DNA from 3 places in the Erwinia tracheiphila genome. Region 2 is predicted to be linked to each of the others. Evidence: predicted binding sites of a transcription regulator. Region 2 holds the regulator's gene; each other region holds the start of a gene.
What was found. Region 2 encodes CRP, which controls carbon source genes, mostly activating them, when cyclic AMP is high. Its sites were predicted from a motif close to ATGTGANNNNNNTCACAT; they were not measured.

Region 1: LU633_RS17635 (YfcZ/YiiS family protein) is a predicted target of CRP. The motif match lies at 2,482-2,499, and genes of this name have one in related genera.
Region 3: udp (uridine phosphorylase) is a predicted target of CRP. The motif match lies at 4,486-4,503, and genes of this name have one in related genera.

What each region holds. Positions count from the first base shown of each region.
Region 1 is NZ_CP089932.1:3,377,348-3,385,384, reverse strand. Features, by position in the region: gene LU633_RS17650 (hypothetical protein) at 1-50, opposite strand, end outside; gene mlaA (phospholipid-binding lipoprotein MlaA) at 155-916, shown strand; gene fadL (long-chain fatty acid transporter FadL) at 964-2,235, opposite strand; gene LU633_RS17635 (YfcZ/YiiS family protein) at 2,611-2,907, shown strand; partial or broken gene LU633_RS17630 (thiolase family protein) at 3,081-3,690, shown strand; gene LU633_RS17625 (3-hydroxyacyl-CoA dehydrogenase family protein) at 3,756-3,938, shown strand; gene LU633_RS17620 (hypothetical protein) at 4,061-4,396, shown strand; gene sixA (phosphohistidine phosphatase SixA) at 4,565-5,047, shown strand; gene smrB (endonuclease SmrB) at 5,082-5,633, opposite strand; gene prmB (50S ribosomal protein L3 N(5)-glutamine methyltransferase) at 5,806-6,738, shown strand; gene aroC (chorismate synthase) at 6,909-7,994, shown strand; partial or broken gene mepA (penicillin-insensitive murein endopeptidase) at 8,005-8,037, shown strand, end outside.
Region 2 is NZ_CP089932.1:540,760-548,796, forward strand. Features, by position in the region: gene argD (bifunctional acetylornithine/succinyldiaminopimelate transaminase) at 1-87, shown strand, start outside; gene LU633_RS02700 (YccS/YhfK family putative transporter) at 119-2,191, opposite strand; gene crp (cAMP-activated global transcriptional regulator CRP) at 2,249-2,881, opposite strand; gene LU633_RS02710 (OsmC family protein) at 3,192-3,599, shown strand; gene LU633_RS02715 (phosphoribulokinase) at 3,629-4,498, opposite strand; gene LU633_RS02720 (YheU family protein) at 4,815-5,036, opposite strand; partial or broken gene LU633_RS02725 (hydrolase) at 5,062-6,024, opposite strand; gene LU633_RS02730 (LysE family translocator) at 6,109-6,711, shown strand; partial or broken gene LU633_RS02735 (IS5 family transposase) at 6,771-7,532, shown strand; gene tauA (taurine ABC transporter substrate-binding protein) at 7,855-8,037, shown strand, end outside.
Region 3 is NZ_CP089932.1:4,781,133-4,789,169, reverse strand. Features, by position in the region: gene metR (HTH-type transcriptional regulator MetR) at 10-933, opposite strand; gene metE (5-methyltetrahydropteroyltriglutamate--homocysteine S-methyltransferase) at 1,069-3,339, shown strand; gene LU633_RS24765 (dienelactone hydrolase family protein) at 3,524-4,336, opposite strand; gene udp (uridine phosphorylase) at 4,625-5,386, shown strand; partial or broken gene LU633_RS24750 (IS1 family transposase) at 5,651-6,348, shown strand; gene rmuC (DNA recombination protein RmuC) at 7,018-8,037, shown strand, end outside.

The sequences.
Region 1 (8,037 bases), 2.1 Mb from region 2:
GAGTGTATCTCTCTTTTAACAGTCGATAGAGGAGCTGCTATCTTTTGCACTTAAGCAGATCCACGGTCCTATATTTTAAGTGCAAGCTTTCTCAGTCCGTTAACATTCATCAACAAAAATATACATACCTACTACTTGCTACAGGGAGAATGATATGAGCTACCGTGTGATGGGCATCGCGCTCGCCAGTATGCTGCTGTTTGGCTGTGCCAGTTCACAAAGGGCGGATCAGCCGCAGGGCAGACCCGATCCGTTGGAAGGCTTTAACCGCTCCATGTTCAACTTTAACTATACTGTGCTCGATCCTTACATTGTCCGTCCCGTGGCAGTGGCATGGCGTGACTATGTTCCTGTCCCAGCGCGAACCGGTATAAGCAATTTCCTGGGGAACCTCAGTGAGCCATCGACCATGGTGAACTATTTTGTGGAAGGTAAGCCCTACAAAGCAATGATCCATTTCAATCGTTTTTTCCTGAACACTATTCTTGGAATGGGCGGTTTTATTGATGTTGCCGGAATGGCAAATCCTGCGCTGGCTAAAGAAGAACCGCACCGTTTTGGCAGTACGCTGGGCAACTATGGCGTGGGCTATGGAACCTATGTAGTTCTGCCGGGCTATGGCAATTTTACCCCGCGGGAAGATGTAGGTGGCCTGGTTGATAATCTTTACGCCCCGCTGGGCTTGCTGACGTGGTGGATGTCTGTTGGCAAATGGACGCTGGAGGTGGTGGAAACCCGTGCGCGGCTGCTTGACAGCGATGCGATGCTGCATAATACCGGCGACCCTTATTCATTCGTCAGGGCAGCCTACTTCCAGCGTCATGACTTCCTGGCGAGAGGGGGGAAACTCACTCCGCAGGAGAATTCAAATGCGGCGGCAATTCAGGGCGATCTGAATGATATCGATGCCAACTAGCTAAAAAAAGGTCTGTCAATGACAGGCCTGCTGCATATGTGTCGCCATTAAAATTTATAGTTAAAGTTCGCGCCATACAACCATGCTTTGCCGGTTGAATGGAAAGTGTAAGGGCCTTCTTTAACGGTGACATCCTGGCCGTGCATATAGGAAATACCCAGGTCAACTGAGGTATCCTGATTGAAAGCATAAGAGGTACCGGTACTTAGCCATAAACGGTCCTGATCGGGTATGGAGATGGTGCGGTTATCGGTCGGTACCGGGCTGTCATCGAAGGCAATGCCTGCGCGGAATGTCCAGTTATCATCATAAAAGTAAGATGTACCTAACGCGATTCTGTAAGCATCTCTGTAACTTTTATCTTTTTGGAACAGCGTCTGGCCACTGCTACCCGTTGCTTTCAGCTCCTGGAACTGACTCCAGCTGGTGTAGGCCATGCTGTAATGAATGACCCATTGAGGAGCAACCTTATGATAGCCGGAGACTTCCCATACTTCAGGCAGGTTGAGTGTTAAGGCTCCGGGGATGGTTGAGCCACTGGTTGCGTACGGTAACCCAAGGTTTAGCGGGTTAATGGAGCCAGGCAGGTCGCTTCTGTAATTGCCGTCAAAATCAACCTTGACTTCAGATCGATAGGTGAAACCAAACCGGTTATCTTTATCAACCTCATATAAAACCCCGGTATTCCAGCCATAGCCCCATTCGTCCCCTTTCAGGTGTGCGATTTGAGTATCTGAGGGTAACCCCAGCGCCTGGCCTGACTCACCGGCATAGCGTTCAATTTTGGCTCTTGCATAAACGGCATCGAATCCCACGCCAAAGCTAAAATGTTCGTTGAGCCGATAAGCCGTGCTCAAATTCAGATTCATGGTTTGCAGGCCCGTTTTTCCGGCGTAGAACCCTGCGGTGTAGTCATTATTGTACTCAGTCGCCAGCCCGTAATTCGATGTCGCCGACGCGCCCAGCCACCAACGATCGTTTAATGGTTGAACATAGTGAATATTGGGTACCCATTGCGACGGCGCGATATTACTGGCGTTGAGACTCCATCCGGTCGGACTGCCGCCGTTGACGCTGACGTCGGGGTCGATAAACACCGCGCCAATGGAAAACTCAGGACTATCCATCAGTACCATGGTTGCCGGATTACGGCTGGCTGAGGCTGCCGTGTCCCCCATCGCACCTTCACCTGAATAAGCCCGGCCCAGACCAATAGCGGAAAATTCATTAAGCTGGAAGCCTGCTGACCAGACGGTTGAAGAAACAAGCACCACTGCCATGGCTAAAGCCGACTTTGCAAACAGGTTTTTATGGTTCATGACCACAACCTCATTATCTGATTATTATTTACTCTGTTGCATCAAGTAACAAATGCCGGGGAGTGCAGGGACGGAATAACAACTGACAAATCAGACCAGTGGCCCCAGTATAGGTCTGACCTGTTACGCAGTGGCAATATTGATTTATAAATATTTCAGAAATGATCCAAGAAAAGCGTTAATCATAACAAAAAATAACAATGTTCTGCGGTTGTTTGCGTCAGAGATGTTTCAGATCAATTTTTACTGTGATATTCGTCACTTAACGTCATGAGCCGAATCCGTCAGCGGACAAATTAAACGCAGCTGAGTAAACTGTGGGCATTCTGCTAATGCAAAGCCAGTGTGCAAACACCGTCTAACCGGAGACCTTATATGACTGATGCGATAAAAAAATGCAGTGCTAATGAAACGGCAACCTGCTGCTGTGTCGATGTTGGCACCATTATTGACAACACAGGCTGTACAGCCATCTGGCGTCAGCTTTTCACCAGTCGTCAGCAGGCAGAGCAGACGCTGGCGGAACTGACTGAAAAAGCACGCTGTGTGGAATCGGAGCCTTGTAAAATCAATGCCAGTCTGACGGAGTTGCCGCAAGGCGTTCAGCTTGACGCACATTTTACTTTCAGCTGTCAGGCTGAAACCATGATTTTTCAGCTTGGTCTGCGATAACGTCCTCTTCTGAAGGGTTGGCGGACGAGCCAGCCCGCTTGCTTTTCGCTAAAATGTGTTCATTCTCCTGTTTTCAGCATCTCCCTTGTGCAAAATGTAAGAACCTGATTAACAATAAACAGGTCAGACCTCTTCAGGCCAAACGGCCCGTTGCGATTCTAAAGGGGAAAAGCATGTCTGAAACGTTATCGTTGCTGACCCGAAAGGGTGATCGTATCGTCATCACGCATGGTTTGCATACGCCGTTTGCCTGTCAGGCGATGGTGCTGCACGGCATTTCTGTGCTGGAATTAGGGCGGATGATCATTAGCGAGCTACTGGCGCGTGGCGAGATCCTCCAGAGGCGATAGAGATGCTGGTGTTTGGGCAGTAACACAAATGCCAGAAGCCCCCAATATTGCGCGTGAAATAGTGCTGAGTAGCGGTCTGCATGTTGCAACGGATGCCTACAGCGTCACTTGTGCTACCAGCTTTCAGACGGTGGCGAATATCGCTGAAAGCCTGCTGGCTGGCACCATCTGTGCGGGAATAGCGGGCAGAGCGGAATCGTCATCTGTTCTGCCTGTTGGGATGAGTAAAAAACTTGCCCGCATTTTGGTTGAGCTTAGTAAAGCACGAACATGGCAGTAGAAACGGTTTAATCAGCTGCGTCCACGCGATTTGTTGCCTGTTCCCCCTGCGGTTGCAGAATACTCCACCGGCCTGCGTATGGGGGACACTGCAGAACAAATGGCAAAAACATACGGTATCACCCGCGAGCAGCAGGACGCACTGGCGAAGAAACAGGGAAAGATGCCGATAGTGGTGGCGGATAAAGCAGGTACGTTAATCGTATTCTGGCACCTGACATGAAGGAAGCAATGCATTGCCTCCCTGACGGTGAGCCTGTTGGTGCCATTGACCTGGCCCTGGTTGATTTCGGCTTTCCGGTTGGGCTAATCCAGCTACTGTACGAGGTGGGTATTGATGTGGCAACGCATATTATGCCGCTACTGGCCAGGGCGATCACTTCAGTGCTCCGCAGGAATTGAGTGCGCTACTCAACGATGATCGTAAAGGGAAGAAAAACAGCCGGGGGTTCTAACTGTATAACGCTAACAAACCTGGACGGAAAAAAACGTCATATCGCAGCATTTATACGCTGCTTAAGATCGTGCCAACGTCTCATCTCAGCAGCGATAACATTGCCCGGCGCTGTGTGATGATGAACGAAGTGGTCAGGGCGCTGGATGATCGAGTGATAGGTTCTGCGCGTGAGGGCGGTATAGGGGCGATATATGGTATCGACTTCCCTCCTTTTCTTGGGGGACCCTTTTGTTATATGGAGCGGCTGGGTATTCTCCATGTGGTTAATACTCTGGAGCATCTGATGCAGTCTGAAGGCGAGCGGTTTACACTTTGTCCGCGTCTCTGCCAGATGGCAGGTGCACAGGAAATTTTTTATTCAGCACGTTTGCAAGGTGAGAATGAACACAATTCAGCAGGTTAGAATTTCTTCTGTTGCAGTATGGGACGAGAGTATTCTGGAATGCGGTTAATTAGTAAACAAGCGGTTGACTTAACTTCCGGCATTAAGGTACAACACAGCGTTTATTCCCTGAATGAAGAGTCGGAAAGCGGTTTTTCCGGCGTTTTTGTCTAACAAAAGCGGTGCATTATGCAAGTTTTCATTATGCGTCACGGCGATGCGGCTCTGGATGCTGCCAGTGACTCGGTAAGACCTCTGACCCATTGTGGCTGTGATGAATCACGGCAAATGGCAAGCTGGCTCAACGGCCAGGTAATTGATATTGAACGGGTGCTGGTCAGCCCTTATCTGCGCGCAGAACAAACCCTCACAACCGTGCGAGAGTCGCTGACACTGCCTGAAGGACAGGATGTTTTGCCGGAATTGACGCCGGGTGGCGACCCCGAGATGGTCGCTGGCTATCTGCAGATGCTGGCAAAGGAAGGGGTAAAATCCGTGCTGGTCATTTCTCATCTGCCGCTGGTGGGATACCTGGTCTCGGCGCTCTGCCCGCAGGAAGCTCCACCCATGTTCGCCACCTCGGCGATTGCCTGTATTGAATACGATATTGACAGTGCCTGCGGCAAGCTTGAATGGCAGGTCAGCCCGTCGAAGCTGGCAAAAGCTATCTGATCGCGCGGTGGGCCAGTCACATCGGCCCACCCCGTCAGGGAAGTTCAGGCGGTTGCCACTCTTCCACCTCAATGAGTACCAAAAGTGCCGCATCCCCACCAAACAGTTTTGTTGCCTGATGAAACGCCATCACCATTGGATGCTGGGCCAGCCAAAGCGGCGTTTGTTGCTTTAACACATGTTTTCCGTGGCCGTGCATCACACTGGCACAAAGAATGTGCTCGCGGCGGCAGGCCGCAATCAGCGCGCCCAGTTCATCTTTAGCCTGCCTCTGGGTTAAACCATGCAGGTCCAGAAATATTTCCGGCGTGTAATCGCCGCGACGCAGCTTCTTCAGTTCATAGTGCCTGACGTCCCTGCGGACATAGCGCACCGGGCCTTCTTCCGCCAGCAACGGCTGAAATTCATCCGAAAAATAATGGCTGGCGTCCGCTTGTTCAGACAGCAGGCGTTTCTGCGGCACCCGCGATATTTTTTTACGGACAGGTTTATGAACAATTTTATCCTGTGACAGTTTGCGTGTACCTGCCATTAATCCGCGAAACAGCGCCTCATCTCCGGCACTGAGAGACTGCTTTTTATTCATTGATTCTCCCAAGACACAAACAGTGCCTGGATTTTTAACGACTGAGCACAGTCTACCCCGACTTTTCCGGGCTGATAAACAAAAGTGCGCTTTTTCACACTGCTGCGCTGAATTATCCGTGGCTTCATGGCAAACTAGTTGCCAGGATTAAATCTGGCCTGTGGAGGGCACTTTGGACAAAATATTCGTTGACGAGGCAGTCAGTGAACTGCATACCATCCAGGACATGTTGCGCTGGTCAGTCAGTCGTTTTGCTGCGGCCGAACTCTGGTATGGACATGGCACCGATAACCCCTGGGACGAAGCTGTTCAACTGGTCTTGCCCACACTCTATTTGCCTCTCGATATTCCTGAAGATATGCGTAACGCACGCCTGACGTCTAGTGAGCGTCACCGCATTGTTGAGCGAGTCATCCGCCGTATCAATGAACGTATACCGGTCGCCTATCTGACCAACAAAGCCTGGTTCTGTGGCCATGAATTCTACGTCGACGAGCGCGTGCTGGTGCCTCGTTCACCCATCGGCGAATTAATCAACGAGCGCTTTACCGCCATTTTGCCGCAGGAGCCAACGCATATTCTTGATATGTGTACGGGCAGCGGCTGCATTGCCATTGCCTGTGCTTATGCGTTTCCGCAGGCGGAGGTGGATGCGATAGATATCTCGCCGGGAGCGCTGGCGGTGACTGAACAGAATATTGAGCAGCACGGCATGGAACATCATGTCACGCCGATTCGTAGCGATCTGTTCCGCGAGCTGCCAAAAACGCCTTATGACCTGATTGTGACCAATCCGCCTTACGTCGACGAAGACGATATGAGCGATCTGCCGGGTGAATACCGCCATGAGCCTGAGCTGGGCCTCGCGGCAGGAAGCGATGGACTCAAGCTGGTACGGCGAATTATTGCCTGTGCCCCGGATTATCTCAGTGAGCAGGGCGTGCTGATTTGTGAGGTTGGCAACAGCATGGTGCATATGGTTGAGCAGTACCCGGACGTGTCATTCACATGGCTGGAGTTCAGCAACGGCGGGGACGGCGTATTTATGCTGACCCGCGAGCAAATTGTTGCGGCACAGCACCATTTCAGTATGTTTAAAGATTAACCAACGCAGGCATTGCCGGGCAGTTTCGACGCTATCCCGAAAAAACAGCAAGGTTGGCGCTGCCAGTGAAGGTGCCGGGAGCTAACGCTCTCCTTCTGGTATCTCAGTCACCGGCTAATGTGTCAGTGCAGGGCAAGATAAACGGCCCTTTAAAGAATAAAGGAGTAAAAATGGCGGGTAATACTATCGGTCAGATCTTCCGTGTCACTACCTTTGGTGAATCCCACGGGCTGGCGCTTGGCTGCATTATTGACGGTGTTCCGCCGGGCATGCCGTTGATGGAAGCCGATTTGCAACACAATCTGGACCGTCGTCGTCCGGGAACCTCACGTTACACCACCCAGCGCCGTGAACCCGACAGCGTGAAAATTCTGTCTGGTGTTTTTGAAGGCGTAACTACGGGGGCCAGCATTGGCTTGTTAATTGAAAACACCGATCAGCGCTCACAGGATTATGGTGAAATCAAAGACCTGTTCCGTCCCGGTCACGCAGACTACACCTACGAGCAGAAGTATGGTGTGCGCGACTACCGTGGCGGTGGACGTTCCTCCGCCAGGGAAACCGCGATGCGCGTGGCTGCCGGTGCTGTGGCAAAAAAATATCTGGCGATGAAGCACGGCGTCCGGGTGCGTGGTTACCTGGCGCAAATGGGCGATGTTGTCTGTGAACTGAAGGACTGGGATCAGGTCGAAAAAAATCCGTTCTTTTGCCCGGACCCGGATAAAATTCCGGCACTGGATGAACTGATGCGCGGGTTGAAAAAAGAAGGCGATTCTATCGGCGCAAAAGTGTCCGTGATGGCGGAGAATGTGCCGGTGGGCTTGGGTGAACCGGTTTTTGACCGCCTGGACGCCGATTTAGCCCATGCGCTGATGAGCATCAATGCGGTGAAAGGTGTTGAAATGGGTGACGGTTTTGCCGTTGTTGCCCAGCGTGGCAGTGAGCACCGTGATGAAATCCGTGCTGACGGTTTTCAAAGCAATCATGCTGGCGGCATTTTAGGCGGCATCAGCACCGGACAAACGATTCTGGCGACCATTGCGATGAAACCTACCTCCAGTATCACCGTGCCGGGTAAGACGATTAAGCGCGATGGTTCTGAAGTCGAGATAATCACGAAAGGTCGTCACGATCCCTGCGTGGGTATCCGTGCGGTGCCGATCGCAGAAGCGATGATGGCGATTGTGCTGATGGATCATCTATTGCGGCAGCGCGCTCAGAACGCCGATGTTAAAACGGAGATCCCTCGTTGGTAAGCTTACCCTGATGAAAAAGACGCGACTTGCGCTTTGTGCGCTG
Region 2 (8,037 bases):
GCACCCTCGCTGGTCATTGAACCCGCAGATATTGACGAAGGCATGGCGCGCTTTTCCGCTGCCGTCACAAAACTGTTGTCCGCTTAAGTTTCTTGTTAACGCCAGCCGACCTGATTGTTCAGGTCGGTTTTCTCAAACGTTGTGATAACCAGTGACCATGATGGGGGCGATTAGCCCAGGCGAGCGAAGAAATGGTGTGCATCACTTTCAGATGTTCCAGAATGCGCTGTACGTGTCTTTCCAGAATGGTTATTGCTGCCTGGGGTTGTTCTGTCTTAGCCTCCATAACATCGGAGTCACAGCCCGGCCCGTCATATTCCAGTCGCTGCTGGCAGCGCTGAAGCGCGATTTCGCAGGTTTGCAAATATCCCTCAGCCAGTGATGTGGTCAACATAGTGTGCTCACGAGTCAGAATAGTCATGGCATTAATATGCTCAACAATAAACTGGCTATGGGTAACCCACAGCTTCATATCAGCCAGATAGCGAGCATCGAATCCAGGCTCCTGCATGGCCTGATTAAGTGAGTTAAACAGCGCATTATGTGCCTGATTAACCTTCAGGCGTTGATATGCCAGCATCTCGGGGCGCTGTTCATTGCCCAGTAGCATTTGCAGCGCGTTCTGGTAGGTTCCAAGCGCATCATGCGCATTCTGTCTCAGTAGCCCGCTTTGCCATTGTGGCCAAAGCCAGACCATACCACCAAACGCAATCAGACAGCCCATAAGCGTGTCCATCAGACGCGGCAACAAAAAGTCCGCGCCGTTCATCGACAGCAGCTGCAATGAATAGACCGCCGTTACCGTGAAGCCGACCGTTGCCCAGCCGTAAAACTTACGTATAAACAAATAGCTAATTAGCGTAATCCCCAGCATTACCAGCAGCACAAGTGACTCCGGGGCATTAAGCCGTAGCGTAATTGCGGCGATAATCAGCCCGGCAAGCGTACCGAGCGCCCGATGTTGAATCCGCACGCGGGTGGCGCTGTAACCGTTCTGACTGACAAACATCACCGTCATCTGAATCCAGTACGGTTTGGGTAAATCAAAAAACAGCGCCATGGAACTGGCAAAGGTTAGCATCACGGCAAAGCGTGCGGCAGTGCGCAGTGCTGCTGATTTTAGCGAGAGATAGCTTTTTGTCGCCGATAAAAGCGGCAGCCTGCGCTGACGATCTGCCATTAAATCACGCCGATAGAGAGGGCGCTGTGTACGCAATATCCGCGCAATCCGGCTAAAGTGGTAGTAGCAGAACCCCCCCACGGGATTATCAGGATGCTGACGGGCCAGTTTCATCAGCGCCTGTAATTGCTTGTCCATTGTGAAACGGTCGGGCATGCGGTGATAAAGTATGCCGTCTGCTAATGTGCGAAGCCGTGCTGCAATGGTTAACGCATTCCAGCGAATAACCGCCTCGGCGTGGCTTTGTCCCACCAGTTTTTGTACTTCACCCGGTTGATGCAGGCTGACGGAAATGTGTTCCTGTAAATCGAGGGCAATCTGGAAAGCACGCGTTAGCCGTTTATGATGATTATTGGCGGCCAGCATATGCATTTGTTGATAGCAGGTGGTGATAAGATCGACGGCTTTTTGCTGGCGTGCCAGCAGCGGCGGCAGCGCTTTTTCCGGGTCGGTGAGTTTAGTTAGCAGGGTATATTTTGCCTCGCAGTAGCCTGCCAGCTCGCGATACAAAAGACTCAGCGTTTCGCGCATGGGCTGCTCTTTCCACAGCCAGAACCAGAACCAGTTAAAAACGCCGTACCAGATGGTGCCAAGGATATAAAGTATCGGCGGCTGCCACAGCGGCATCCTGCCTGCGAGGCTGAGAGTAAAGATCGCGGCGATCAGCGAGCCGGGCAACAGCCTGCCGTGCAGCGGGCTGATCTCGCCAGTGACGCCCAGCAGTATTGCCATTACAAACAGGATGACGGGTAATGGCACCTGGTACTCACCCAGGTACTGGATAAGAAAGCTGCTAAAAGCAAACAGGCTGCCGCCCACAATCAGGCGTTTGAAAAAACGTTTATGGGGCGTGTCCAGGCCGGCAATATTGCAGCATGCGGGCACCAGAGAAAACAGTAATCCGTTTTGCAGATGCCCCAGTAACCAGCCAATGGAAACGGGTAAACAAAGCACCATTGTCTGGCGCAGGGCATAATTAATTTCCGGATGGTAGATGATTCGACGCCACATGAATTCGTACCAAATAAAAGGCGTAACAGGGAGTATTACGCCATGGTGCTGTGACGACTAACGTGTGCCGTAGACAACGATAGTTTTACCGTGCGCAGAAATGAGGTTCTGATCTTCCAGCATTTTCAAAATTCGACCTACCGTTTCGCGGGAACAACCGACAATCTGGCCGATCTCCTGCCGGGTGATCTTAATTTGCATACCATCGGGATGGGTCATGGCATCGGGCTGTTTAGCCAGATTCAGCAGCGTTTGTGCAATTCGGCCTGTAACATCAAGGAAAGCTAAATTACCGACTTTCTCGGAGGTAACCTGAAGACGGCGAGCCATCTGCGATGAGAGACGCATCAGTATTTCGGGATTAACCTGGATGAGCTGACGGAATTTTTTATAGGATATTTCGGCAACTTCGCAGGCGGCCTTTGCCCGTACCCATGCGCTGCGTTCCTGGCCTTCTTCAAACAGGCCAAGTTCACCGATAAAGTCACCCTGGTTAAGGTAAGAGAGGATCATCTCTTTACCTTCTTCATCCTTAATGAGCACAGCCACGGAGCCTTTAACGATGTAATAGAGCGTTTCCGCTTTTTCACCCTGGTGAATCAGCGTGCTTTTGGATGGATATTTGTGAATATGGCAATGTGACAGGAACCATTCGAGTGTCGGGTCTGTTTGCGGTTTGCCGAGAACCATTCGCTTTTATCCTCTGTTGTAATCATGCCTTAAATTCAGGAGCGGAATTCCCTGTCAGGCGATCAAAATGGTCAAGTTTTCCCTTATCAGGAAATTTATTCTGGCTCGATGAAAAGCCTTGCTTGTTTTAACATTTCTTTTCGTCCTGTTTTGTAGAGTACTGACGAAAATTTTACAGTCTTTTTGTAGCACAGCTTTGCATCAGTGTCTTGTGTTCTCTTACTCCAGCATAGAGGGAAAATGGGAAGATTACCGTTTTTGTTATTTGCGCGTAATCTTACGCTAACTGAATGAATTAGGAGAACTTGTAATGGAAGCGCGTGTTAAATGGGTTGAGGGGCTGATCTTTTTGGGCGAGTTTTCATCGGGATATCAGGTACTCATGGATGGCAACTCGGGGGATAAAGCACCCAGCCCCATGGAGATGGTGTTGATGGCAGCAGGTGGATGCAGCGCGATTGATGTGGTCTCAATCCTGCAGAAAGGCCGCCATGACGTAAAAGATTGCGAAGTGAAACTTACGTCAACCCGCCGTGAGGAAGCCCTGGGACTCTTCACCCGCATCAATCTGCATTTTATCGTTACCGGTAGTGCACTGGCTGATAAAGCGCGATATCGCGCACTGTCGATCTTTCGGCAGATAAAATACTGTACCGTTGCCTTAATGCTGGCTAAGGGCGTGACGATCACGCACAGTTACGAGACCATCGTGCTTTGAGCTTAATAACGCCTTGTTCAGGCAGGGTGTTATTCTATTTTTTTTACCTCTATCAATCGCTTAACCAGCGGAGCCATAATCAGTTCCATCGCCAGTCCCATCTTACCGCCCGGTACGACCAACGTGTTAATACGCGAGATAAACGACCCATCCAGCATCGTCAACAGATAGGGAAAATCAATATCTTCCAGCGACTGGAAATGAATGACGACAAAGCTTTCATCAAGTGAGGGAATGGAACGAGCGGCAAACGGGTTTGATGTATCGACGGTCGGCACACGCTGAAAGTTGAGATGCGTGCGGGAAAACTGCGGAGTAATAAAATTAATATAATCATCCATTGACCGCACTACGGAATCCATCACGCCCTCGCGAGAATGATCACGCTCACTGGTATCGCGCACCAGTTTTTGAATCCACTCAAGATTAACAATAGGTACCACGCCGACCAGCAGATCGACATGCTGTGCAACATCATTTTGCTCGGTGACCACACCGCCGTGAAGGCCCTCATAAAACAGCACGTCAGTGGGTTCCGGTAGCGGTTGCCAGGGCGTAAAGGTACCCGGAACCTGATTCCACGGCACGGCTTCATCAAAGGTATGCAAATATTTACGGGACTTACCGCTGCCGCTGCGACCATATTCCTCAAAGGTCTCCTCCAGCAGCGAAAAGTCGTTGGCTTCCGGTCCGAAATAGCTGACATGACGTCCCAAATCCCGCGCCTTACGAATAGCCATATCCATTTCTGGTCGGGTGAATCGATGAAAGCTGTCTCCTTCCACCTCGGCTGCATGCAGATTCAGCTGCTGAAAAATTTTACGAAATGCGCGGCTGGTGGTGGTGGTTCCCGCGCCACTGGAACCGGTCACCGCAATCACTGGATGTTTCGCAGACATAAACGTATTCCTTATCAATAGCAATCGGCCATTGTTAACACGTTTTATAACCTGCTGTCATCATCCGTTCTGTTGCAGGCGGGAGAGCGATGACTTGATAAAAATCAGGCCAAATAGAGGGTTAGCTGAGGCTGAACGCACTTCAGGATTTTCAGGACAGTTTGTCCGTTATGGGAAATACAAGGCGATCCATCAGGGCGCTGTCCGGTGATAGCTGATTGCGCTAGCCCCCAAGGTTTGGCAGGTCGTCGACATGATTTTTATCATCGGCATCATCGACGAGCAGGCGTTCAACAAAAAAAGCGTATTGGCGTATTCAGGGCTGGTGCAGCTGTCCTCGCCGCATGATATTGACGGTTTCGTGAAGTTCCGACCAGACCAGCATCGCTTCGCCGCTGCGTAATTGCAGGTGCACATCCTTTACCTTTTGGGTCAGCGAACGTTCATGTTCACCATAATCCGTCCCTTCACGCAGCACAAAGGATTCAATCAGATTGTTCAGCGTGTCTGTTTCCAAATCCTGCCAGGGAATAATCATCTTTGTTGTCCAACCAGTTTGAAAGCTAATGTGGTATTTGCTCCTCCAGCCACATGCGGGGCTGACGAAGGGTTACACCGACAAATCCTACATGTCCGCCATAATCGGTCAACTGATACTCCACGCAGGCGGGCAGCAGCCGACGGGAGGAATGACCGTGTCGGTCATAAAAGGCTCGTCTTTAGCATGGATAATCAGCATGGGCCTGGTGACGCCCGGCATCGCGCTGCAACGTCGGTAGTAGTCGCTTGCATCCTGAAAACCATGTGCTCTGGCGGTGATAACATCGTCAAAACCACGCAGCGTTTTCAGCGCGTTGAGTTGGGCCATGTCCACTGGCAGCGTACCCGGCCAGGCGATCAGCTTCCTCCTGGCATTTTTCTTCAGCCGATTGAGTAAGTAACGCGGGTAGAGTCGGGAAAATCCCTTTTCCAGTCGCAGACTGCAAGGTTCCAGCATCAGTGGTGCTGAGGCCATGACGTCGGCATCCAGCAGGTAGCAGGCAGCGATCGCCCTGTTGTCCCATCAGACAGGCCAACATATTACCGCCCAAAGAAAAGCCGACCGATACAGTGAGAACTGTGCCACGGTGTTCTCGCAGCCAGTGCAGAAAAAAGGTGGCATCGGTGGTTTCATCCGAATGATAAAGACGATGAAGCCTGTTGGGTTCACCGCTGCAACCACGAAAATGCATGACAACACCCAGCCAGCCGTGCTGTTGACACGCGAGTAACAAACCATGCGCATAGGGACTGTTTACGCTTCCCTCAGGTCCGTGGAACAGTACCACTCGGGGTTTGTATCTTGCTTTGGCCGGGTCTTCACTCCAGGCCAGATCGATAAAATCACCGTCAGGCAGGGTCAGACGCTGCCAGTGAGGCACCAGGAGGATCCTGCGTCTCACCAGCCGCGGCAAAAGGGTTTGCAAATGCGGGTTGCGTCCCCCGGCTGGCGGCTGAAAGTCAGCAGACTGCTGATTTAAAATCATGTTCAAAATACTTGTCGGTTTCCTGTCATATTGCTAGCTTCATCAGGTTTATTTCTGGTCGTGGGTGAGGAGCACCTGATTCATATGGAACTGAGTTTATTTTTATCAATGTTAGGCTTTCTCTGGGTAGCTGCCATCACGCCGGGACCTAATAATATGTTACTCACGGCGTCAGGTGCCAATTTTGGTTTCCTGCGCTCATTATGGCTGCTTATCGGTATCATGATTGGCATGCAGCTGATGTTGTTCATTGTGGCGTCGGGCGTTGGCGGCCTTATCCTGCTTTATCCTTCTCTTCATCTGTTTCTAAAAATTGCCGGAAGCGCCTATCTCCTCTGGCTGGCATGGAAAATCGGCACGGCAAAATATGAGAAGCTGGAAACGGGCGATGCGCTGAAGCGGCCCATGCCGTTCTGGCAAGGCGGGCTGCTACAGCTGATTAATCCTAAGGCCTGGCTAATGGCGTTGGGTGCGGTTACCAGCTTTAGCCTGTCTGGTGACGCCTGGCGAGGTTCAGTAATGGCAATAAGTGCGGGAATGGCTCTCGTTAACGTGGTATCCGGTGTCATTTGGTTAGGGTGTGGCACGATAATCGGGCATATTCTGGCCAGCCGCCGCGCATGGGTGATTTTCAATGTTTCTATGGGATTGCTCACGGCGGCCTGTGTTTTGCTCATCTGGCATTAAGACGCTGTCCCAAAAGGCACCATCGTATAATGCATCCCGGTCATATCTGAGGGCAAAGTATGGCAGGCGGTAAAGGGCAGATTAGCGATGAACTCCGGGACAAAATGGCCCCGCTTATCCCGGAACATAAAACCCGCCATCCTCCGGGTACGCGCCGAAAACGTGTTGATAATCGGGCCGCAATGAACGCCATTTTCTTCGTCCCCAGCACAGCCTGTCAGTGGAATGCACTCAATGCCACAGGGATAGGTTCATCAGCTTCTGCGCCCCGGCGCTTCCGGGAACGGAGAGACGCAGGTGTCTTCGGGCGTTTCTGGCAGAACGGATTACTGGCCTGTGAACACCCGGACGGCACGGACTGCTCATGGTTGTCGGTGGATGGCGGTATGACAACATCACCGCTGCCGGGACAAAAAACAGGACGCAATCCCACGGACACAGGGAAACAGGGAAACAGGGAAACAGGGCGTAAAGCCCAGTCTGATGACAGACGCCGGCGGGCTTCCTCTGTCACGGGTCGCAGCAGCAAACAGGCATGACATCAAACTGGTGGCGGACACACCCGGTGCTCTTCAGACGGGGCGTCCGGGGCAAAAACCCGGACTCTGCCCGGACAAAGGCGACGAAGCGCCCGGGCTGAAAACAGACCGGTTGAGCCGTCGTGACGAACCTTCAGTGCCCGTCGCCGGGCCGTCGGGAGGACGCACAGCCGGATGAACCGGTTTCGCCGGCCCCTGACCCGACGGGAAAAGACGTCTGAGAATGACGGGGCCCTGTTGCATTTTTCCTGTGGTCTGATTGTCTGGAATAAAGCCCTGTTGAGACAGCCGCTAAACATTCTGTTCAGTGCGGTCAAACGTCCTCAAGGCGATCGTTGGACAGTTAGCGCGTTCAAGGCATGTTGCTTACGGGTGCATGTAAAGTGCGGTTTGTGGCACCAGTATGACGGCGGCGCCATGACCGACAGCTGGCGAGTGTCTGTTTTACTCACTTATCGGCCCGGTCCATTTTTCAGCATACCTATTCTGTTTTTCTCCTAAGTAGATAAAGATATAAAAGATAATTTTTAATTACTTTATCGCAATAGTTATTCCCGGTTACAAAAGGGTATCCATCCCATGACAATGATAACCGGAGCAGGCCATGACGGCGAAATTCTCCCCTTTTTTGATGACTACCATGCTGGCCCTTTTTTCCTGCATGTCCGGCGCGAAAGCGGTGGATGTCACTATTGCTTATCAAACCTCTGCAGAACCAGCAAAGGTTGCGCAGGCCAATAATACCTTCGCAAAAGAGAGCGGCGTAAAGGCCGACTGGCGGAAATTT
Region 3 (8,037 bases), 680 kb from region 2:
GTCGCTGGCTTAAAGCGGTGGTGTACCTGGTTGAGAGGCGTCTCTCACCCCGGGAAGATGTTCGCAGGCATGTTGGCGGGCAGAACGGATAAAAGCGTCCATAACTGGCTGGCGCTGTTCTCCATCGCGCACGGCCGCATACAAACGGCTCCACAATCCATCGCCCAGCGGTTTGGTGACCACCAGCCCCTGGTGCTCGAAGCTCTCTACCACCCAGTGTGGCAGCGCCGCAATGCCCATGCCGGCAGAAACCATCTGAATCAGAAGTAGCGTGTTATCGACGCTTTTTAGTACCGGGGTGATGCTGGCGGGTTGCAGAAAATGCCGCCAGATATCAAGGCGTTGCCGCTGGACGGGATAGATCATCAGCACTTCATTTGACAGGTCGTCAGGCGAAATATGCGCAATCTGCGCCAGCGGATGATCCGGTGCGAGCACCAGACGTACCTCGAAATCAAACATGGGTGAATAAAACAGCGCACTGCGCGGCAAAATATCGGAGGTCAACACGACATCCAGTTCACCCTGCTGGAGTGCAGGCTGAGGATCAAAGGTCACGCCGGATTTGAAGTCCATCGCTACCTGCGGCCAGCTTTGGCGGAAGTTGTTCAGCGCCGGGGTAAGCCACTGAATGCAGCTGTGGCACTCGATAGCGATTCGCAGCGTGGCCTGATGCGGCTCATGGCAAGCCTGTAGCGCATGTTGGATTTGTGGTAACACCTGCTCGGCGAGCTGAAGCAGAATGTCGCCCTGAGGAGTAAACCGAAGCGGCTGGCTTTTACGCACAAATAAACGGAAACCCAGACGCTGCTCCAGGTCGCTGAATTGATGCGATAAAGCTGACTGTGTCTGATGAAGCTGTGCCGCTGCCGCTGCCAGCGATCCGGTATTTCGCAGTGCCTGCAATGTTCGCAGGTGTTTAAGTTCGATCATGAGAGTCCTTCACAACGACGATGAACAAATTGCGCTTGTGGTCAATACAGTACCTACGGATTATAGATGTGTAAACATCTGGACGTCTAAAAGCCCAATGGTCAGCACCGCGGGCGGTAACTGAGGAAAGAACTAATGACAATACTTAACCATACGCTTGGCTTCCCACGTGTTGGCCTGCAACGCGAACTCAAAAAAGCCCAGGAAAGCTATTGGGCAGGTAACACGACGCAGCAAGCGCTACTGGCCGTTGGGCGTGAATTACGCGCTCGCCACTGGCAACAGCAGAAAGACGCTGGCGTGGACCTGGTACCGGTTGGCGATTTTGCCTGGTATGACCATGTTCTGACAACCAGCTTGCTACTCGGCAACGTACCCGCTCGCCATCAGAATAAAGATGGATCGATCGATCTGGATACATTATTTCGACTGGGCCGCGGCCGTGCCCCGACCGGTGAGCCTGCCGCCGCCGCCGAGATGACTAAATGGTTCAATACAAACTACCATTATATGGTGCCAGAGTTTACCAAAGGTCAAAAATTTAAACTGAGCTGGACACAAATCCTGGAAGAAGTAGATGAAGCCCTGGCGCTGGGCCATAGAGTGAAACCCGTGCTTCTGGGGCCGATCACTTATCTCTGGTTGGGCAAAGTAAAAGGGGAGCAATTTGATCGCCTGAGCCTGCTTAATGACATTTTACCGGTTTATCAGCATGTGTTGGCTGAACTGGCAAAGCGTAATGTTGAATGGGTTCAGATCGATGAGCCTGCACTGGTACTCGAACTGCCACAAGAATGGCTTGCTGCTTTCAAACCGGCCTACGATGCATTACAGGGAAAAACCAAACTTCTTCTGACCACGTATTTTGAAAGTATCGGGAGCAATATCGACACCATCCGTGCGCTACCGGTACAGGGGCTGCACGTCGATCTTGTTCACGGCAAAGACGATATTGTCCTGCTAAACAGTAAACTCCCGGCAAGCTGGCTACTGTCCGTTGGCGTAATTAATGGTCGTAACGTCTGGCGTGCGGACCTGAGCCGTTGGTTTGAACGTCTGCAACCGTTAATTATTCAGCGTCAGCAGCTGTGGATTGGTTCATCCTGTTCTTTGTTACATAGCCCGATTGATCTGAGTACAGAAACCCGCCTGGATGATGAAGTCAAAAGCTGGTTTGCTTTCGCGCTGCAAAAATGTCATGAACTCTCCTTATTGAGCAATGCACTGAATAACAACGATCCACAGTCGCTTGAGGCATGGAGTGCACCAATCCGCGCGCGCTGCTACTCTGGTCGCGTAAATAATGCTGCGGTGAGCAAGCGCCTGGCTGAAATCACGGTCAAAGACAGTCTGCGTGACAGTCATTATCCCGTGCGCGCCAGGGTTCAACGTGAACGCTTCCAGCTGCCCGCGTGGCCCACCACCACCATTGGCTCGTTTCCACAAACGGCAGAGATCCGCAGCCTGCGTCTGGATTTTAAGCAGGGGCGTCTGGACGGCAGTCGTTACCGTACCGGCATCGCTGAACATATCAAACAGGCGATTATTGAGCAGGAACGTTTGGGGCTGGATGTTCTGGTGCATGGTGAGGCTGAACGTAACGACATGGTGGAGTATTTCGGCGAAAACCTGGACGGTTTTGCTTTCACACAGAATGGCTGGGTTCAAAGTTATGGTTCACGTTGCGTCAAGCCACCGATCATTATTGGGGATGTCAGCCGCCCGCAAGCGATTACCCTCGAGTGGGCAAAATACGCACAGTCGCTGACCGATAAGCCGGTGAAAGGAATGCTGACCGGCCCGGTTACAATCCTTTGCTGGTCTTTCCCACGTGAAGACGTTTCCCGTGAAATTATCGCAAAGCAAATTGCTCTGGCGCTGCGGGACGAAGTTGCGGATCTGCAACAAGCCGGTATTGGTATTATCCAAATTGATGAACCCGCGTTGCGCGAGGGTCTGCCTTTACGCCAGTCAGACTGGGCAGCGTATCTGGAATGGGCAGTGGATGCTTTCCGCCTGAATGCGGCGGTGGCGCAGGACGACACGCAGATCCACACCCATATGTGTTACTGCGAATTTAACGACATCATGGATTCTATCGCAGCACTGGATGCGGATGTTATTACCATTGAAACCTCCCGGTCGGATATGGAATTGCTGGAGTCATTCAAACAGTTTGATTATCCGAATGGCATTGGTCCGGGCGTATATGACATTCACTCACCGAACGTGCCGGATATAGCCTCCATGGAAGCATTACTGCTAAAAGCAGCGAAGCGTATTCCCGTGGAACGTCTGTGGGTTAACCCTGACTGTGGTTTGAAAACACGCGGCTGGACAGAAACACGTCAGGCACTGGCTAATATGGTGAAAGCGGCGAAGAACCTGCGTGAAACTAAAGTTTGAAAGTTGAGTTTGATTTGATGCAGCTGACTTTCTTTCTATCCCGGTACATAACCCTGCAGGCAGGGTTATGTACAAAATATCGCTGGTTTTTTCAGGCTCAAAATTTGTGGGGTAGCAAACATTTTACAGAACATGTAGCACCCTGACGGAGCGGCGTTAAAGCCGCCCTCTGTAAAAGCTGATTCTACGGATGCACGCCATGTTGTCTGAACCATGCCAGCATGCGCTGCCAGCCATCCTTCGCTGATTCTGGATGGAAACTGGGACGATAGTCGGCATTAAAGGCGTGGCCGGCCTCCGGGTAGACGATGATTTTAGAAGTGGCGTTCGCTGCCCGCAGCGCCTGACGCATCGTTTGCACTGATTCCTGAGGGATCTCTTCATCCTTGCCACCGTATAACCCCAACACGGACGCATTGAGATCAACAGCAATATCAACTGGTTGCTTTTGTTGCTGCATTGTCTTCTCGCCGACCAGTTTGCCATACCATGCAACGCCCGCCTTTAACTGCGGATTGTGTGCAGCATACAGCCACGTAATACGACCACCCCAGCAGAAACCCGTTATGGCCATGTTACGCATATCGCCACCGTGTCGTGATGCCCAGTTTGCAACATGATCGAGATCGGCAAGGACCTGGGTATCAGGCACTTTACTGACCAGCTCTTTCAGCAGCATTGGGATATCGGAATAAGTAGCCGGATCACCCTGACGAAAATAGAGTTCAGGTGCGATTGCCAGGCGGCGGCAAATGTCGCGTATGTGTTCATGAACACCAAAAATTTCTTGCACAACCAGAACCACCGGCAGCAGGCCGTTGGCATTTCGCGGTTTAGCATGATACGCGGGCATATTTTCGCCCTGAGTAGGAATGGATGTTTCCCCTGCATGAAGGGTGTCACTGCCAGTGATAATAGTGCTTGATGCGACAGGTGAAACCGCGGGAGCGAATCCATCATGATGCATTTTTTGAGTCGTATTATCTTCGGCAGTCATCGTTCTCTCCGTGCATGAATTAGCCCAATCAGCTAACTATAGCTAGGATTATAGCCCGGACAGGTAGCGGATTTCTCAACATCTTTATCACCGCCATTAATGCTGGCGAAAGGTCCGGCTGTGATCGATTCCAGAATAATGACGCTTTAATGTGATGCAAGTCGCTTGTATTGGTTATGTTGCAGTAATTTTCATTGTTTATAGTGATTTTTTTCACATATTAGCCGATGGATTTCCGATACTCTGCTGCCCTTAATCGACCATCCTTCATCCCCACAGGAGCATGTAATGTCACAATCAGACGTTTTTCACTTAGACCTGGCACGGGCGGATCTTCAGGGGGCGAGCCTGGCGATCGTGCCGGGCGATCCGCAACGGGTAAAGAAAATCGCGGCGCTTATGGATAATGCGGTACACCTGGCGTCACATCGTGAATTTACCACCTGGCGTGCTGAAATCGATGGTAAAGCGGTTATCGTTTGCTCAACAGGCATTGGTGGTCCTTCTACATCTATTGCAGTAGAAGAGCTTGCTCAACTTGGCATACACACTTTTCTTAGAGTAGGCACTACCGGTGCGATTCAGCCCGGTATTAATGTGGGTGATGTGCTGGTCACCACCGGTTCTGTCCGTCTCGATGGTGCCAGTCAACACTTTGCACCGCTTGAATTTCCCGCTGTTGCTGACTTTGCCTGTACTACCGCGCTGGTTGAGGCGGCGAAGGATGTCGGTGCCACTACTCACATTGGTATCACCGCCTCTTCCGACACTTTTTATCCAGGCCAGGAGCGCTATGACACTTTTTCTGGCCGCGTGGTCAGTCGCTTTCAGAACTCGATGAAAGAGTGGCAGCGGATGGGCGTGCTCAACTATGAAATGGAATCAGCGACGCTACTGACCATGTGTGCCAGTCAGGGATTGCGGGCAGGAATGATCGCCGGCGTCATTGTTAATCGTACCCAACAGGAAATCCCAAACGCAGAAACAATGAAAAAAACCGAAAGTGATGCGGTACGTATTGTTGTTGAAGCGGCCCGCCGTCTGATTTGAGGAATTGGTCAGGTACAGTCTGCGACGGACTGTGCCTGCGTTGGTGTCTGACTAATGCTCCGAGGCAATAGCCATTTTATGCCCGCCTGTTCGCTAATCGTTGATGCGCATAAGGCTCACAGCCGTGCTGGATATGATATTTTTTATTTAATACTGTCAGCTTGCTTAATTACTGTTTTGATTTTATCTGTGAGGTTTTATCAAATTTTTCGGTCGTGACGCAGACTTGCTGATCACGTATGCTTTGCGCTTTGGATGTAACATATGGCTAAAGTTGATGTTGTTTGCCCTCAGTGCAATGAAACTCATGCTGTACGATGTAACGGACATTCAGCATCCGGTGCCCAACGTTAGATCTGCAAGCATTGTTCAAAGACCTTTCAGCTCAACTTTAGCTACGCCGGTGCCAAACCAGACACACACCAGACCATTGTTAATATGGCCATGAATGGTTACGGATGTCGCGATACCGCACGGGTTCTCGGTATCAGCCTCAATACGATTCTGCGGCACTTAAAAAAATTTCGCCAAAGCAGGTAGCTGAGAATATCGACCCCGAAACGGAGGTTGTTATCTGCTGTGAAGCCGGTGAACAATGGTCTTACGTGCGGTGTAAAAGCAATCCCCGGTGGTTGTTCTATGCTTATGACCGTATCCGCAAACGTGCTCTGGCCCATGTCTTCGGCCCGAGAAATGCCCCGACCCTGCGACGATTGCTGGCCCTGTTAAGCAAATTTAACATTGCCTTTTATATGGCAGATGCGTGGCCGGTTTATAAAGTTCTGTTAAGTGCAACAGGCCACGTGGTGAGCAAGAAATATACCCAACGGACAGAACGACATAATCTTAATCTTCGCACACATATCAAACGACTGACCCGCAGAACAATTTGCTTTTCGAAGTCAGAGGAAATGCACGATAAGATCATCGGTTGGTATCTTACTCTTCATCATTATCAATAAATCTGCGTCACGACCAATTTTTCGCACAGCCTAAGAGAAGCCTGTCAACCAAAAAAAATCCAAAGTTATAATTTCATTACGATGCGGCTTTACGCTATGTCATTTTTTCGTAATATTTTTTGAGATAATGGAGGAGAGTCATTAACTTGTTAACCTCTTTTTCAAGAACAGGATGAGAAGTAAAATACAATTTTCGTTTAGGGATGAATGATTGCTATCGAAAGAATAATCATATGACTATTATTAACTTTTCTCTATTTTTTAAATCTGCATGAATGTAATTTTTCTAAAACGAGATGATTTTAATATTTACTTAGTGGCTATTTTTTACGGTAATCGTAGTCACTTGAAAAGTAGATAAATAGAAAAAATAGCATTGAGAATAGATGTTTTTATTTGACCCTACTTCTGACTCTACGAGTTATTTTACAAAGTGAGTTTAAAGAGAGATAACTCACTTTAATGTTATCGATTGACTCACAGAGCTTCATATTGTCAGAGACGAAAAGAATTATCCCGTCAATTTGCGCTCATTCTTCTTAATTCTGATTGCACCTCGCATTTTAAGATGTAATTCCTTTGCCACTATGTTTTATCGTGATTTTATCTGGACATCTATACAGTATCGCTCTACCTTTCCGTAGTTCAGACACTGAGGAGGAAAACAGTGTGGATGCAACAATCATTTATGGTGTCTGTTTCAGTTTAATTGGCCTGCTGGTGGGATGGCTTATCGCCTGGTTCAGAGGCCAGCAACGCGCCGCACGGCAGGAAACAGAACAGCAGTTGTTACAGCAAGCGACCCAACAGCTGAGTCAGGTGCGCGACAGGCTGATGCAACAACTCGAAGCTTCACAGCTACAACAGAAGCAGAACGAGTTAGAGCTGCGCCAGCTTTACGCTTCACTTTCTGTTGCTCAGGAAAAACTGGTTCATCTGGATCACTGGCGTAAAGAGGCCGAACAGTTGACACGTGAACTGCGTCATCAGTTGGAAATCAACAGCATACAGGAAGCAGAGCTTCGTGAAGCCACCATTCGTCTTGAAGAGACGCGCATGGCTGCAGACGAAAAACAACGTCTGTTGACCAACAGCGAACAGCGCCTCAATGCGCAATTTGAAAACCTCGCTCATCGTATTTTCGAAAACAGTGGGCGGCGGGTTGACGAGCAAAACCGACAAAGCCTCAACGGATTGATTGCACCTCTACGGGAGCAACTGGAAGGATTTTGCCGTCAGGTTCAGGAGGGTTTCGGTCAGGAAGCGCGGGAACGTCATACGCTTTCTCATGAAATCCGCAATTTGCAGCAATTGAATGCGCAAATGGCACAGGAGGCTATAAACCTCACCAAAGCGTTGAAAGGTGATAATAAGACGCAAGGGAACTGGGGAGAGGTTGTGTTGAGCAGAGTACTTGAGGCGTCTGGTTTGCGTGAAGGACATGAGTATGAAACGCAAGTTACCATTCAGTTAGAGCAACCAGAGCAACATGGCCGTATGCAGCCTGATGTCATTGTACGCCTCCCTCAGAGTAAGGATGTCGTTATCGACGCAAAAATGACGTTGGTCGCTTATGAGCGTTATTTCAATGCGCAAGAGGATAGCGTGCGAGAAAAAGCACTTGGTGAGCACATTGCAGCTATCCGTAACCACCTTCGTGTGCTCAGTCGAAAAGATTATCAGCAATTA